Regions from separate parts of the Rouxiella badensis genome, predicted to be linked through region 1. Evidence: predicted binding sites of a transcription regulator. Region 1 holds the regulator's gene; each other region holds the start of a gene.
What was found. Region 1 encodes CRP, which controls carbon source genes, mostly activating them, when cyclic AMP is high. Its sites were predicted from a motif close to ATGTGANNNNNNTCACAT; they were not measured.
Positions count from the first base shown of each region.

Region 1 (3,148 bases):
TCTCGAAGAACTGCAGCGCGCCGCCGACGAAATACAGCAAATCAACCAATTCTCGCAGGGATCGGTGGCGGTCGGCTTCTCGTCGCTGCTGGCGCTGACCATTTTTCCCGCGCTGGCCAGTGAGTTCACGGCGCAATATCCGCAGGCAAAATTGCATATCAAGGAGTCGCAGCTCTCGACCCTGCTGCCTTCATTGCGTGAGGGAAGGTTGGATTTCGCCATCGGCACGCTGGGCGTCGGACTCCCCATCGAAGACATGGTGTGCGAGCCCTTGTTCAGTGCGCCGTTCTGCGTCGTCGCCCGCAGGCAGCATCCGCTGGCGCAGGCCACGTCGTTAAGCGAATTGAGAGAGGCAAGCTGGCTGCTTCCCGAGACGGACATGGGTTATTACCAGCAGCTTGCTGCCCTGCTGGAGGAAAACGGCTGCCACGCGGTGAAATCGCCTATCCGTACCGACTCATTGATTAGCGGGCTGATGATGATGCTGAACGGGGATTATCTGTCGGTGGTCGGCAACGCCATGGCGACGCCGTTCTTCATGGAAGACAAGCTTTGCCGCCTGCCTGTCGACAGCCTGCCGGCGGCGCAATACTGCCTGGTTTACTCACAAAAAACGCCGCTAACCTTAACGGCGCGGCGTTTCTTAGACCTGCTGCGGCTGCACTGTCAGCGTTACCCTTGGTAACGTGCCGCACAGCACTCAAGCTTATTCTATTGAATCAATAACTTCAAAGCTGTGGGTGATAGTCGCTGCCTTGCCCAGCATCAGCGAAACCGAGCAATATTTTTCGGCAGACAGCGTTACAGCGCGCTCAACCACTTTATCCGTCAGACCCTTGCCGGTCACGATGAAGTGCAGGTTAATGGTGGTAAACAGGCGCGGCGCTTCTTCGCGGCGTTCGGAGGTCAGCTTGACCTCACAACCGACGACGTCGTTGCGGCCTTTTTGCAGAATGGACACCACGTCGATGGCGCTGCATCCACCCGCTGACATCAGCAGCATCTCCATCGGGCTCGGTGATTTGTCGCCCGCATTGCCGTCCATCAGAATTTGATGGCCAGAAGAAGACTCACCGAGAAACGTTAATCCCTCGACCCATTTTACACGTGCTTGCATTTGCCTTTCTCCGGTAATAATTTTCAAAACAGACTACCCTTAACCCCTGAAACTGGCAATGGAACTCGATCCGCATCATGCTGAAGCGAGACAACACAAGACACGTCACCAAAGCTGTGCTACAAACAAGGCGAAAGAAACTTTCCAACAAGTTGCGGCCGGGGTTTTTGGGTTTAACAGGATAACCTTGGTGATTATGGCAAATTACTGCCTAATTCACGCCTCAAGCCGCTTGCAGCATTGCTGGTCAGTTCATATGCTAAAAGAGCGCGAAGTAAAAAATCGCCGAACAGGGATTTTGAGCCCTGTGATTTTGGGCAGCGATAAAAAGAGGATAATAACTAATGGTTCTCGGCAAGCCACAAACAGACCCTACTCTCGAATGGTTCCTGTCTCATTGTCATATACACAAGTACCCCTCTAAAAGTACGCTGATTCACCAAGGTGAAAAAGCCGAAACGCTTTACTACATCGTGAAAGGCTCGGTTGCCGTGCTGATTAAAGATGAAGAAGGCAAAGAGATGATACTTTCCTACCTTAACCAAGGTGACTTCATCGGTGAGCTGGGACTCTTCGAAGAAGGTCAGGAACGTAGTGCGTGGGTAAGAGCAAAAACTGCCTGTGAAGTCGCTGAGATTTCCTACAAGAAGTTTCGTCAGCTGATCCAGGTTAACCCGGATATCCTGATGCGCCTGTCTGCACAGATGGCGAGTCGACTCCAGATTACCTCGGAGAAAGTCGGTAACCTGGCTTTCCTCGACGTAACCGGACGCATTGCGCAAACTCTGCTGAATCTGGCCAAGCAACCAGACGCCATGACCCATCCAGATGGCATGCAGATCAAGATCACCCGTCAGGAAATTGGCCAGATCGTCGGTTGTTCACGCGAGACTGTCGGTCGAATTCTTAAAATGCTTGAAGATCAGAGCCTGATCTCGGCACACGGTAAAACGATTGTCGTTTACGGCACCCGTTAATCCCCTTAAAAACGGCGCAGCAGTCTTCTGGTGCGCCGTTTTTATTCGTCACGTTACACAAAATTAATGACGCTTTGGCGACGAATCTTCTACCACCCCGAGGTTAACTACGCGCTGAGACAGACGCTGGTCCTCTGCCTGCCTATTGGTTTTGCCATGCTGTTTGGTCAGCTGAAGCTCGGGATGCTGTTTGCGCTGGTCCCCGCCTGCTGCAATATCTCCGGTCTCGATACGCCGCATAAGCGCTTCTTCAAACGTCTGGTTATCGGCGGTTCGCTGTTTGCCTTGAGCAGTATTCTTCTCCAGCTGATGCTGATTAACTGGCATGTCCCGCTGCCGCTCATCATGCTTGGCCTGACGCTGGTACTGGGCGTCACGGGTGAAATCAGCCCGCTGCACGGCCGCCTGCTGCCCGGCGCGCTGGTCGCCAGCATCTTTACCCTCAGTATGGCCGGTGTGGTGCCCATCTGGCACGCTCCGCTGCTGTTTGTCGTAGGTACCGCCTGGTATGGGCTGTTCAACTGGTTTTGGTTTCGGCTCTCCGAAGAGCAGCCGATGCGCGAGACGCTGAGCCAGCTCTACGTCGAACTCGCCGATTATTTCGAAGCAAAATACAGCCTGCTCACCCAGCACACCGACCCCGAAACCGCGCTGCCGCCGCTGTTGAAACGACAACAGCAGGTCATTGACCTGATTGCCACCCTCTATCAGCAACTGCACATGCTGCCGACGGGCAATCATCAGCATCATAAAAGGCTGCTGCGCAGTTTTCAGGTGGCGCTCGACCTGCAGGAGCACATCACCGTAAGCCTGCACCTGCCCGCAGAAGTGCAAAAGCTGGTTGAGGAAAGCCACGCCGAGGCGGTTATCCGCCGCAATGCGCAGGTCATTGCCGCACGGCTGCGCGTTATCGCGAGCGACATCCTCTACCATCGGCGCTCGGAGCGGTTCACAATGGCCAACGAGCTGGCCGCGCTGGAAAAAATAGCCTCTCGCTATCGTGACAATCCCGTCGGGCAGTTTTGCTACTACCATTTCAGCCGCATCGCCCGAC
Region 1 is NZ_CP114062.1:4,360,217-4,363,364, reverse strand. It holds gene O1V65_RS20060 (LysR substrate-binding domain-containing protein) at 1-685, shown strand, start outside; gene O1V65_RS20055 (OsmC family protein) at 707-1,117, opposite strand; gene crp (cAMP-activated global transcriptional regulator CRP) at 1,462-2,094, shown strand; gene O1V65_RS20045 (YccS/YhfK family putative transporter) at 2,161-3,148, shown strand, end outside.

Region 2 (3,148 bases), 200 kb from region 1:
GTGGGTTATACCAGCTCAGCGGCGATTGTTTTTCAGGCCGCCGAGGCCGCAGGAGCCAATCTCGCGCAAATAGGCAGCTGGTTTACCATGCTCGGTTTCGGCATGGGCGTTACCGGCATCGCGCTCTCACTGTATTACCGTACGCCGATTGTCACCGCCTGGTCGACACCGGGCGCGGCGCTGCTGGTCACCAGCTTACCCGGCACGTCGCTCAATGACGCGATCGGTGTATTTGTTTTTGCCAGCGGCCTGATTTTACTGAGCGGCGTCACCGGTTTATTCGCCAAAATGATGCGCTATATACCGCAGGCGCTCTCGGCCGCGATGCTGGCGGGTATCTTGCTGCGATTTGGGCTCGATGCCTTTGTTTCCCTACAGACCAACCTGCTGCTGGCGGGCGGCATGTGCCTGACGTATCTGATTGCACGACGCCTGATAGCCCGCTACTCGGTTATTCTTTCGCTGTGCGTTGGGTTAGCGATCGCCGCCTGGCAGGGGGATATCGCCTTCCACGGTCAGGCAGTACACTTCGCCGCGCCTGAATTTATCATGCCGCATTTCTCCTGGGAGAAGCTGGTTGGCATCGGTCTGCCGTTTTTCGTGGTCTCGATGGCCTCTCAAAACGCGCCCGGCATCGCCACCCTGCATGCCTCTGGGTTTAAAGTACCGGTCTCGCCGCTGATTACCGTTACCGCGCTGCTGGCGCTGATTCTTGCCCCGTTCGGTGTCTACTCTATTGGTATTGCGGCCATTACGGCGGCCATCTGCATGGGCAAAGACGTGCATCCCGACCCCAACAAGCGCTATACCGCCGCCGTTGCCGCCGGCGTGTTTTATCTGCTGGCTGGCGTAATGGGCGGTTCAATCGGTACGCTGTTCACCGCGCTGCCTGCGCCGCTGATTCATACTGTCGCCGGTCTGGCGCTGCTTGGCACCATTTCTGGCAGCCTCTATCGCGCATTAACAGAAGAAAAGCAGCGCGACGCGGCCATCGTGACCTTCCTCATTACTGCATCAGGTATTCAACTGTTTGGCGTTGGCTCCGCCTTCTGGGGTCTAATAGGAGGGGTACTGACCCACGGTATCCTCAGCCTGCCTGAAAAAAATCAGGAAAAAATCAGTAATCCGCGTTCTTAAATTTTAATCAGGGCCTCAAAAAGTTGAGGCCCTTCATGTTATGAGTAACAGGATTAGGTAACACGCATTTTAGTGACGGTGATCACATTTTACCCCCCGTAAAGTCTCTTTACTGATTCAATAATTAGCCAGATAAAGAGCAATAATCACATGAAGATCGAAACGAAATCTTGCGTAGTCACCGGGAAAAAAGACGTCGCCGTCGTTAATCAGCAGCTGGATTATCAGGGGGTCGGTACGCTGGTCAAAGTCACGAGAGGCGGGATTTGCGGCTCAGACCTGCATTACTATGAACACGGTGCCGTGGGCGATTTTAAAGTCCGCGAAGCGATGGTGCTTGGCCATGAAGTGGTCGGTGTCGTTGAGCAATCAGACAGCGCAGCACTCAAGCCGGGCCAAAAAGTCGCACTTAATCCGAGTAAGCCGTGCAAAACCTGTAAATACTGCCTGGCCGGTGAAGAAAATCAGTGCACAACAATGAAGTTCTTCGGCAGCGCGATGTATTTCCCACACATCAACGGCGCCTTCACGCAGTATAAAATCGTCGACAATGCCCAGTGTATTCCCTATGACAACAGCGTGAGCGACAGGCTGATGGTATTTGCCGAGCCACTGGCTGTGGCTATTCACGCGGTAAATCAGGCCGGTGACGTAAAGGGTAAGACGGTATTCGTCTCAGGCGTGGGTCCGATAGGTAGCCTTATCGCGGCGGCCGCCAAGGCCAAAGGTGCTGCCGAAGTGGTCTGCACCGACCTCAGTGAGCGTTGTCTGGAAATTGTCACCGCGATGGGTGCCACCAAAACGCTGCATGCCGCGAGCGGTGACTTCTCGCCTTACCTGGAGCAGAAAGGCTATTTTGATATTTCATTCGATGCCTCTGGCCATCACTCCTCTATTCGCCGCTGTCTGGAAGTGACGCGCGCCAAGGGTACGCTGGTGCAAGTGGGCATGGGCGGCGCCATCCCTGATTTCCCAATGATGATGCTGATAGCCAAAGAGATTAAATGGGTCGGCAGCTTCCGCTTTACCGAAGAGTTCGTGACTGCCGTCGAATGGCTGGCAAACAAGGTTATCGATCCTATGCCGCTGCTGTCGGGCGAGTATCCGCAGGACGAGCTGACCACCGCACTCGAGTTTGCAGCTGATAAAACCAAGGCCGCGAAAGTGCAGCTGGTGTTCTAACGTCCCGCACAGACACCCTCATGTCCGTTTTTGGCCTTCCTCACCTTTCGAACAGCGCGCAATATGGCGTTATACCGAAAAGAGGAGGGCCGAAAATGTCTCACAGTGCATTACTGATCGTCGACGTACAGCGTTCTTTCGAACAAAAAGATTTCTGGCAACAGGAAGATTTCCCCGCCTTCAGGCAGGCGCTTACGCGTCTCATTGATGGCTGTCAGAGCCGCAACGTGCCGTTGGTTGATATTTTTCACGTCAGTCAGGGACCTTTCGCCCTCGAGTCTGGATTCGTCACACCAATGTCTTTCCTCAGTCATGAGCCTGAAGTGCGCATCTATAAACACGTGCACAATGCGCTTACCGAGTCGGGCCTGGATGTCTGGCTGCGCGATCGTCAGATAAATCATCTTGTTATCAGTGGAATGCGCACCGAGCAGTGCTGCGAGACCACCGCGCGCGTCGCCTCGGATCTGGGGTTTGACGTGACCTTCGTGACTGAGGCCACGCTGACCTTCCCGATGACGCATTCTTCAGGCCTGACGCTGAGCAGCGATGAGATTAAGCTCCGTACCGAACTGGTGCTAACCGACCGTTTTGCTCACGTGACCAACGTTGACGGTGCGTTAAACGAGCTTGATAATCGTGCAGAGTCGACCGTGACGACCTCTTCCGACGCCAGTTGGCAGCCGAAACCCTATCTCGGCCGTCGCATTGCGCCGCTGCCCGTCTGGCATCATGAAGGCTGGCAGCTCAAGCGCTACGCCATTAAGTTTGCAGGGACAACCTCACCCGCCGACATTTTTGAACGCGCCTACACCCGCGTCGCCAGCTG
Region 2 is NZ_CP114062.1:4,157,756-4,160,903, reverse strand. It holds gene O1V65_RS19195 (benzoate/H(+) symporter BenE family transporter) at 1-1,137, shown strand, start outside; gene idnD (L-idonate 5-dehydrogenase) at 1,288-2,319, shown strand; gene O1V65_RS19185 (isochorismatase family protein) at 2,415-3,148, shown strand, end outside.
Region 2: a site for CRP is predicted at 1,208-1,225, ahead of idnD (L-idonate 5-dehydrogenase). Genes of this name have one in related genera too.

Region 3 (3,148 bases), 220 kb from region 1:
TATTTTTTAGCGCGATCGTCCACCACGTCTTCGGTCGAAACGATGCGGTCAAAAAAAGCACTCAATTTTGGGAGCCTGGCTGCATCGAAATTTGGCCCCATCACGTCGGCAAAGCGCCACACATTTTCCTGTGCATCAGCGATAGCGGCCTTCTCTTGCTCAGGGGTACGTTTCGCCTGAATCGCCAGAAGTTCGGCGATTTCTGCCTTGGTTTGCGCTGAATCATCCGCCGGAGGTGCAGGCAGATACTGAGTCAAATCTACCTCTTTGGCGGTGATAAACGGTTTGGCTTCGTCGGCAGCATTTACGTTGAATGCTGCCCCGAAAATAAGGAAGGCGAGAACGGCGACGAAATTACGCAAGGTAAAACTCCTGATGATGGGAAAAGATGGCAGGAGTTTATTGAGAGAACGTGACAGTCAAATGACAAAAAATAGCCGCTTTAGAGTTTGATTTTGTATTGATAACCTATTTTCATCAATCCAAAACTATTGCGAGCACCTAATTTCTGCATCACATTTCTTTTGTGTGTTTGTACGGTTTTATAGCTCACGCCCAGGTGTTCGGATATTTCCACTGGGGTACTATTATTTAATAACAGCGACATTACCCTTAGTTCGCTTGAGGTTAATGACAGCTCGTTATTATCGGCATTAACGATAGCCAGCAGATTGGGGCTGCAATAATAATCACCGGAAATCCCTTTATTGATAGCATGCCTTATCTCGGAAATATCGTCCTTTTTCGAGATCAAAACACGCGCCTTGCACTTCATTAACTCTTTGATAAGAAAAATATTATCAACATCCGTAAAGACGATCAGTGTGACGTTGTTCCAATGCTGAGAGTTACGCCGTATAAAGTCTATACCATCCATAGGAAATAGGTTTGTATCATATATTTCCATGACGATAACGTCGATCATTTCTGCATCAAGCATAGACTGTAACGGTGGGAAACCTTTTAACGCCCCCCGAATTTTAATGTCTTCAGGAATTAACGTTCTGATGGCCATGCAGGTAAAGGAATGGGGTTCCATTAAGACCAAGTTTTTCATAGTTCCCTTAAATATAAAGAGTCATCCTAACGGCACATAAAAATATAAAATTACCCGCACATCATGAATAGGGTTTATTTTGTTAATTTCAATTAAGAAGTAAAAAACCATAAATCACGCTTATGACCATTTTTTATATCGCCACTTGTTGATTTTGGAAAACTTAACCCTAACGAGATGAACCCAGAATGTTGCTTTTCGACTCAACTTTACATAAAAGCAACAATTATCGCCGCAGAGTAGTGATAGGATTTTTCTTAGTAAAGCTTTTGCAGCTAGAAACAACTCCAAAAACTCTTATGAGTTAATGTCAAAAATGTTCGGATTTGGCGCTAAACCGGCCAAACAAAAAATTTTGCATTAATATTTCTACTGTTTTAAGGAAAAAAGTGTTTCAGCTTTGCTCACAGCGCTAAGCCAATCAATCTGTGCATAAAGAGGCCAAAACCCTCAAAGCAGTCGGAGAGGCCATGGGGCGAAAAGTTAAATTTTCGTTAAAATCGCATAAGGCTGAATATTTTTATAACTTTTATGCGATTTGTGAGGGTTAATATTCCAGATTGTTTTTTGCACAAAATCGAAATCCAATGATAGAATGTGACCTGAATCACACTTTACATCATTTAACTTTTCCAATTTTCTACTATTACCTATTTAGATTCAGTGCGTTGCTCTGAAAATATGTTGTTTCGTAAGCGTAAAAGATTGACTGCATTATAGGAACCCATTCGATGAATACCCTGACTACTGGATTCATGATGATGCGCTGGGAATTACTGAGCGCACTTATGATGTTTTTCGCCAGCCAATTAAATGTGGTTTGCCGTCAAACCAGTAAGAACACTCTGGCGTTCATGTGTAGCGGCCTGGGCCTCTCTATGACCTGTTGGTTTGTGATGGGATTAATGGGAATGACCTTCAGTATTGAGGCCGTGACTCAGTTCTGGATGACCTCCAAACATGTGTTCATCGACATTATGAGCCAGACCCCGACTAACTGGCCAATGCCTTGATATATAGATTTTTATTTTTCTAATTTGCTAGTGCGGCATCGCGCGCTCTTCTTCGCTGATGCCGTTTGCTCTTTCCCTTATTGACCTCCCTGCCCTGCTCTTTTATTGCCTCTTTAATGCGCCATCCCCTTGCCAAAATTTGCGAGTCGCCTCGACAGAAAACAATTTTTCCTTTGTTAATCAAATATATTAATTGCTAAAGCGCGAATTACCGTATTAGATTCTCTCTACGCATTATGCCTAATGTATAAAAAACTTTATCTGTATGTTTTTATGAGCTTTACCCATACGCTGACGATGGGACAAGGGATAATTAATGAAAACGCATCATATTATTAGCGCACTCTTTTTGACGTTGAGCGCTCCGCTTTATGCCCAAAGCCCGACAACGCGTCCAGAATCCTCGGGAATTCCACAGTTGCAGGTCAAAGCACGTGACGCCTTTATTTCCGGCCTGATGAAAAAAATGACGCTGGACGAAAAAATAGGGCAGCTTAATCTGGTAAGCGTCGGGCCCGATAATCCAAAAGAAAAGATTATGGCTGATATCAGAGCCGGCAAGGTCGGCGGTGTATTCAACACCGTGACAAAGCCCGATATTCGCCGCATGCAGGACCAGGTACAGTTCAGCCGATTAAAAATCCCCCCGTTCTATGCCTATGACGTCGTTCACGGTCAGCGTACCGTTTTCCCAATTAGCCTGGGTTTAGCCTCAAGCTGGGACATGAATACCGTGGCGCTTAGCGCACATATTTCCGCTGAGGAAGCTGCCGCCGACGGCTTGAATATGACCTTCTCACCGATGGTCGACATCACCCGTGACCCACGCTGGGGGCGAGTGTCGGAAGGCTTCGGCGAGGACACGTTTCTTACCTCGCGCATGGCCTATGTCACCGTTAAAGCCTATCAGGGCGACGATGCGTCCGGACCAGAAAGCGTGATGGCAAACGTGAAACATTACGCGCTGTATGGTGCCGTCGAAGGCGGTCGTGAATACAACACGGTAGACATGAGCCTGTCGCGTATGTTTAACGACTATATGCCTCCTTATAAAGCAGCAATCGACGCTGGCGCAGAC
Region 3 is NZ_CP114062.1:4,581,968-4,585,115, reverse strand. It holds gene O1V65_RS21225 (acid phosphatase) at 1-362, opposite strand, end outside; gene O1V65_RS21220 (response regulator transcription factor) at 443-1,057, opposite strand; gene O1V65_RS21215 (YjcB family protein) at 1,789-2,070, shown strand; gene bglX (beta-glucosidase BglX) at 2,387-3,148, shown strand, end outside.
Region 3: a site for CRP is predicted at 1,653-1,670, ahead of O1V65_RS21215 (YjcB family protein). Genes of this name have one in related genera too.

Region 4 (3,148 bases), 2.3 Mb from region 1:
AGAGGGTAATGCTTTTGATTATTGGATTCGGGGGGTTGCGAAGTAAAACAACAATAGTTGCTATGAAGTTGCGCTAATTGAAATAGCGAGTAAGGGGGCGGTTTGCGGATGAAATTAAATAGGATAAAGTTGCGGACCTGCACGTTAACAATAAGTCATCCGACGGAAAAATATGTCTGAATCCTTGAACGATGAGAGTCTGAACGCCTTCAACCAGCGGCTGTTTTCGCTGGCGCAGACGCTAAAAATTGACGCCTGGGTGCCCGAAAATCAGGTGATGGACCGCGTGGCGTTAAGCTTTCGCAAGTTGCTGAATTTTCTTGCTCAACACCCGAGTGAAACTCAGCAGACGCTGCTGGTATTTCCTGCGGTGCATAAAACGCGCGATGAGCTGGTGGCGATTGTGCAGGGCATTTTTGCCGAAGCGCAGCAAAACGGCGTGTTTAGAGAAGATATTTCCGTCGCGCTGCTGGCACAGTTTTTCACCGCCATGCTGCTGCAAATGGTGCAAATTCCCGCCGACCCTGCGGGACGACATCAGCAGAGCCTGGCCGCTGCGCGACTGTTTTGCAAAGGGGCATGGCTCGGTGAAGATTTTGCTTCGCCTGAAGATTAAAGATGCGGCCCAGGTCCGCTAGAGTCACGCACGATAAGCTCGCCGGGGAACGGCTGGAGGGCATCGAACGGTCGGCCGTCCATCATATCGACTAGCTGTTTGAGCGTGGTTTCAATCATTTCTGCGACCGGTACGCGAACGGTGCTGAGCGCCGGGATGAAATACGACGCCATCTTGATATCATCAAAGCCAATCAATGAGACATCGTGCGGCACCCGTTTTCCCACCGCGTGCAGCTGATTGGCCGCACCGATCGCCATATCATCATTACTCGCCACCAGTGCGCTAAAAGAGATGTTGCGCGCGAGCAACGTTTTTGCCGCTTCGCGCCCGCTCTCCAGCGACCAGCTTCCTGCAACAACCCAGGGTTCTCGATACGCAATGTCATGTTTCTCCAGCGCCTGACGATAGCCCCGCAGGCGGCTGTCTGCAGACGGCGAACCGGGTATACCGCTGATAAAGGCGATATCGCGATGCCCGCACTGAATAAGATGGCTGACGGCGTTAAAGCTGTACTGCTGGTGGTCGGCGTACACACAGTGCTGCGGGCTATGTTCAAGTCGGCGATTGACCACAATCATCGGTTTCGAAGAGCGTTCGATGATTTGAGTCAGTTCGCCTGAATTTAAGAAACGGGGATAAACAATGATGCCGTCACAGCGTAAATCGAGCAGAAATTCGATCGCCTGACGCTCCTCTTCGGCGCTGTGTTTGCCGTCGGCGAGGATCAGCTGACGACCATAACTTTCGGTCAGCGTCGCCGTCTGGAAGAGAAGTTCGGTGAAGTAGGGGCCATTATAGAGCGTATTACTGACCATCAGTCCGATGCTCTGCGATTTGCTGGTTGCCAGGTTTCTGGCGACCAGATTAGGGCGATAACCGATTTCTTCTACCGCCTTGAAAACGCGATCGCGGGTCGTTTTGCTTACATAGCTGTTGCCGGCCAAAACGCGTGAAACGGTAGCCTTGGACACTCCGGCCTTATTGGCAACATCAAGCATGGTCTTCATTTTCTTCCCCGTAACGGCATTTCGCAGTGGACTATCGTACCTTGTTATTTATTGAACTAACAAGTTATTCGAAGAGAGCGACTTTACGCAATGGCAATAAATAACCCGCATTTATAGGTGACGATAACTATTTATATCTTCTGTTATTATTAGCCGTGTTTTAACGTTTTCCTTACGTTTAATAATATTCCCACTGCGATATTAATCCATCTGGTTGGCATTAATATTTAACGATTGCTTCCCGCGTGCGATCGCCATCACAAATCAAGCTAAGTAATCTGAAACCGGTTGCAGAAACGGCGTTGCCTTGTATATTTTGATTTAAACACTACGCCGAGGGATAAAAAATGAATAAGATCTTACTGTGCTGTGCCGCCGGAATGTCCACCAGTATGCTTGTCCAGCGCATGGAAAAATATGCTGCGCAAAATAATATCGACGTTGAGATTAACGCCATTGGTTTTGATGAGTTTAGTGAACAGATTCAGAATTATGACTGCTGTCTATTGGGGCCGCAGATCAAGTACAAACTGGCTGAATTCAAGCAGGTTTGTGACTCGTTGAACAAGCCGATTACCGTCATCAACACCATGGACTACGGCATGATGAACGGCGAAAAAATCCTCAACGAAACGCTGAAAATGATCACCTCAGATGAGGCAAAATAATGAGCACACTCAGTGAGTCATTATTCAGCGTGATTGAGAACAGGATTAGCCCTATTGCGGCGAAACTGTCGAGTCAGCGCCACGTTGTCGCCATCAAAGACGGCTTTATCTCCTCCATGCCGTTCCTGATAGTCGGCTCATTTATGCTGCTGTTCGCCCATCCGCCGTTTAGCGCCAACAGCCAGTGGGCCTTTGCCCAGTGGTGGCTTGGCATGGTCGCCCAGCACACCGACCAAATCATGATGCCCTACAATATGACCATGGGCATCATGGCAGTCTATATTGCCGCCGCTATCTCCTACAATCTGGCAATAAGCTACAAGATGAACGGCTTTATGGCGGCTATGCTGTCGTTAATGGCGTTTCTGGTGGTTGCCTCGCCGCAAAATAATGGGTCGCTGCCGGTCGGGTCACTCGGTGGGGAAGGGATATTTACCGCCATTCTTGTCAGCCTTTATTCCACCGAATTAATGCACTTCCTGCAAAAGCATAATATTGGCTTTACATTACCCGAGCAGGTGCCGCCAAAAATAAGGCAGTCATTTGACTTGTTAATTCCTATTCTTGCAATATTTATTACCCTGTTCCCACTAAGCCTTTTTATTCAGCATCAGTTTGGCCTGTTATTACCGCAGGCGATAATGTCAATTTTTGCGCCGATTATTTCCGCTTCAGATTCATTACCCGCGATTTTAATTGCCGTGCTGTTGTGTCATCTGCTGTGGTTTGCTGGTATTCACGGCGCCGTTATCGTCGGGGGAATATTGCAGGCCTTTTGGCTCACCAACCTGGGCATTAACCAGCAGGAGCTCAATGCCGGTCAACCGCTGACCCAAATCTTCATCGAACCCTTC
Region 4 is NZ_CP114062.1:1,684,734-1,687,881, reverse strand. It holds gene O1V65_RS07890 (hypothetical protein) at 173-616, shown strand; gene O1V65_RS07885 (LacI family DNA-binding transcriptional regulator) at 613-1,626, opposite strand; gene O1V65_RS07880 (PTS sugar transporter subunit IIB) at 1,974-2,294, shown strand; gene O1V65_RS07875 (PTS cellobiose transporter subunit IIC) at 2,294-3,148, shown strand, end outside.
Region 4: a site for CRP is predicted at 1,872-1,889, ahead of O1V65_RS07880 (PTS sugar transporter subunit IIB). Genes of this name have one in related genera too.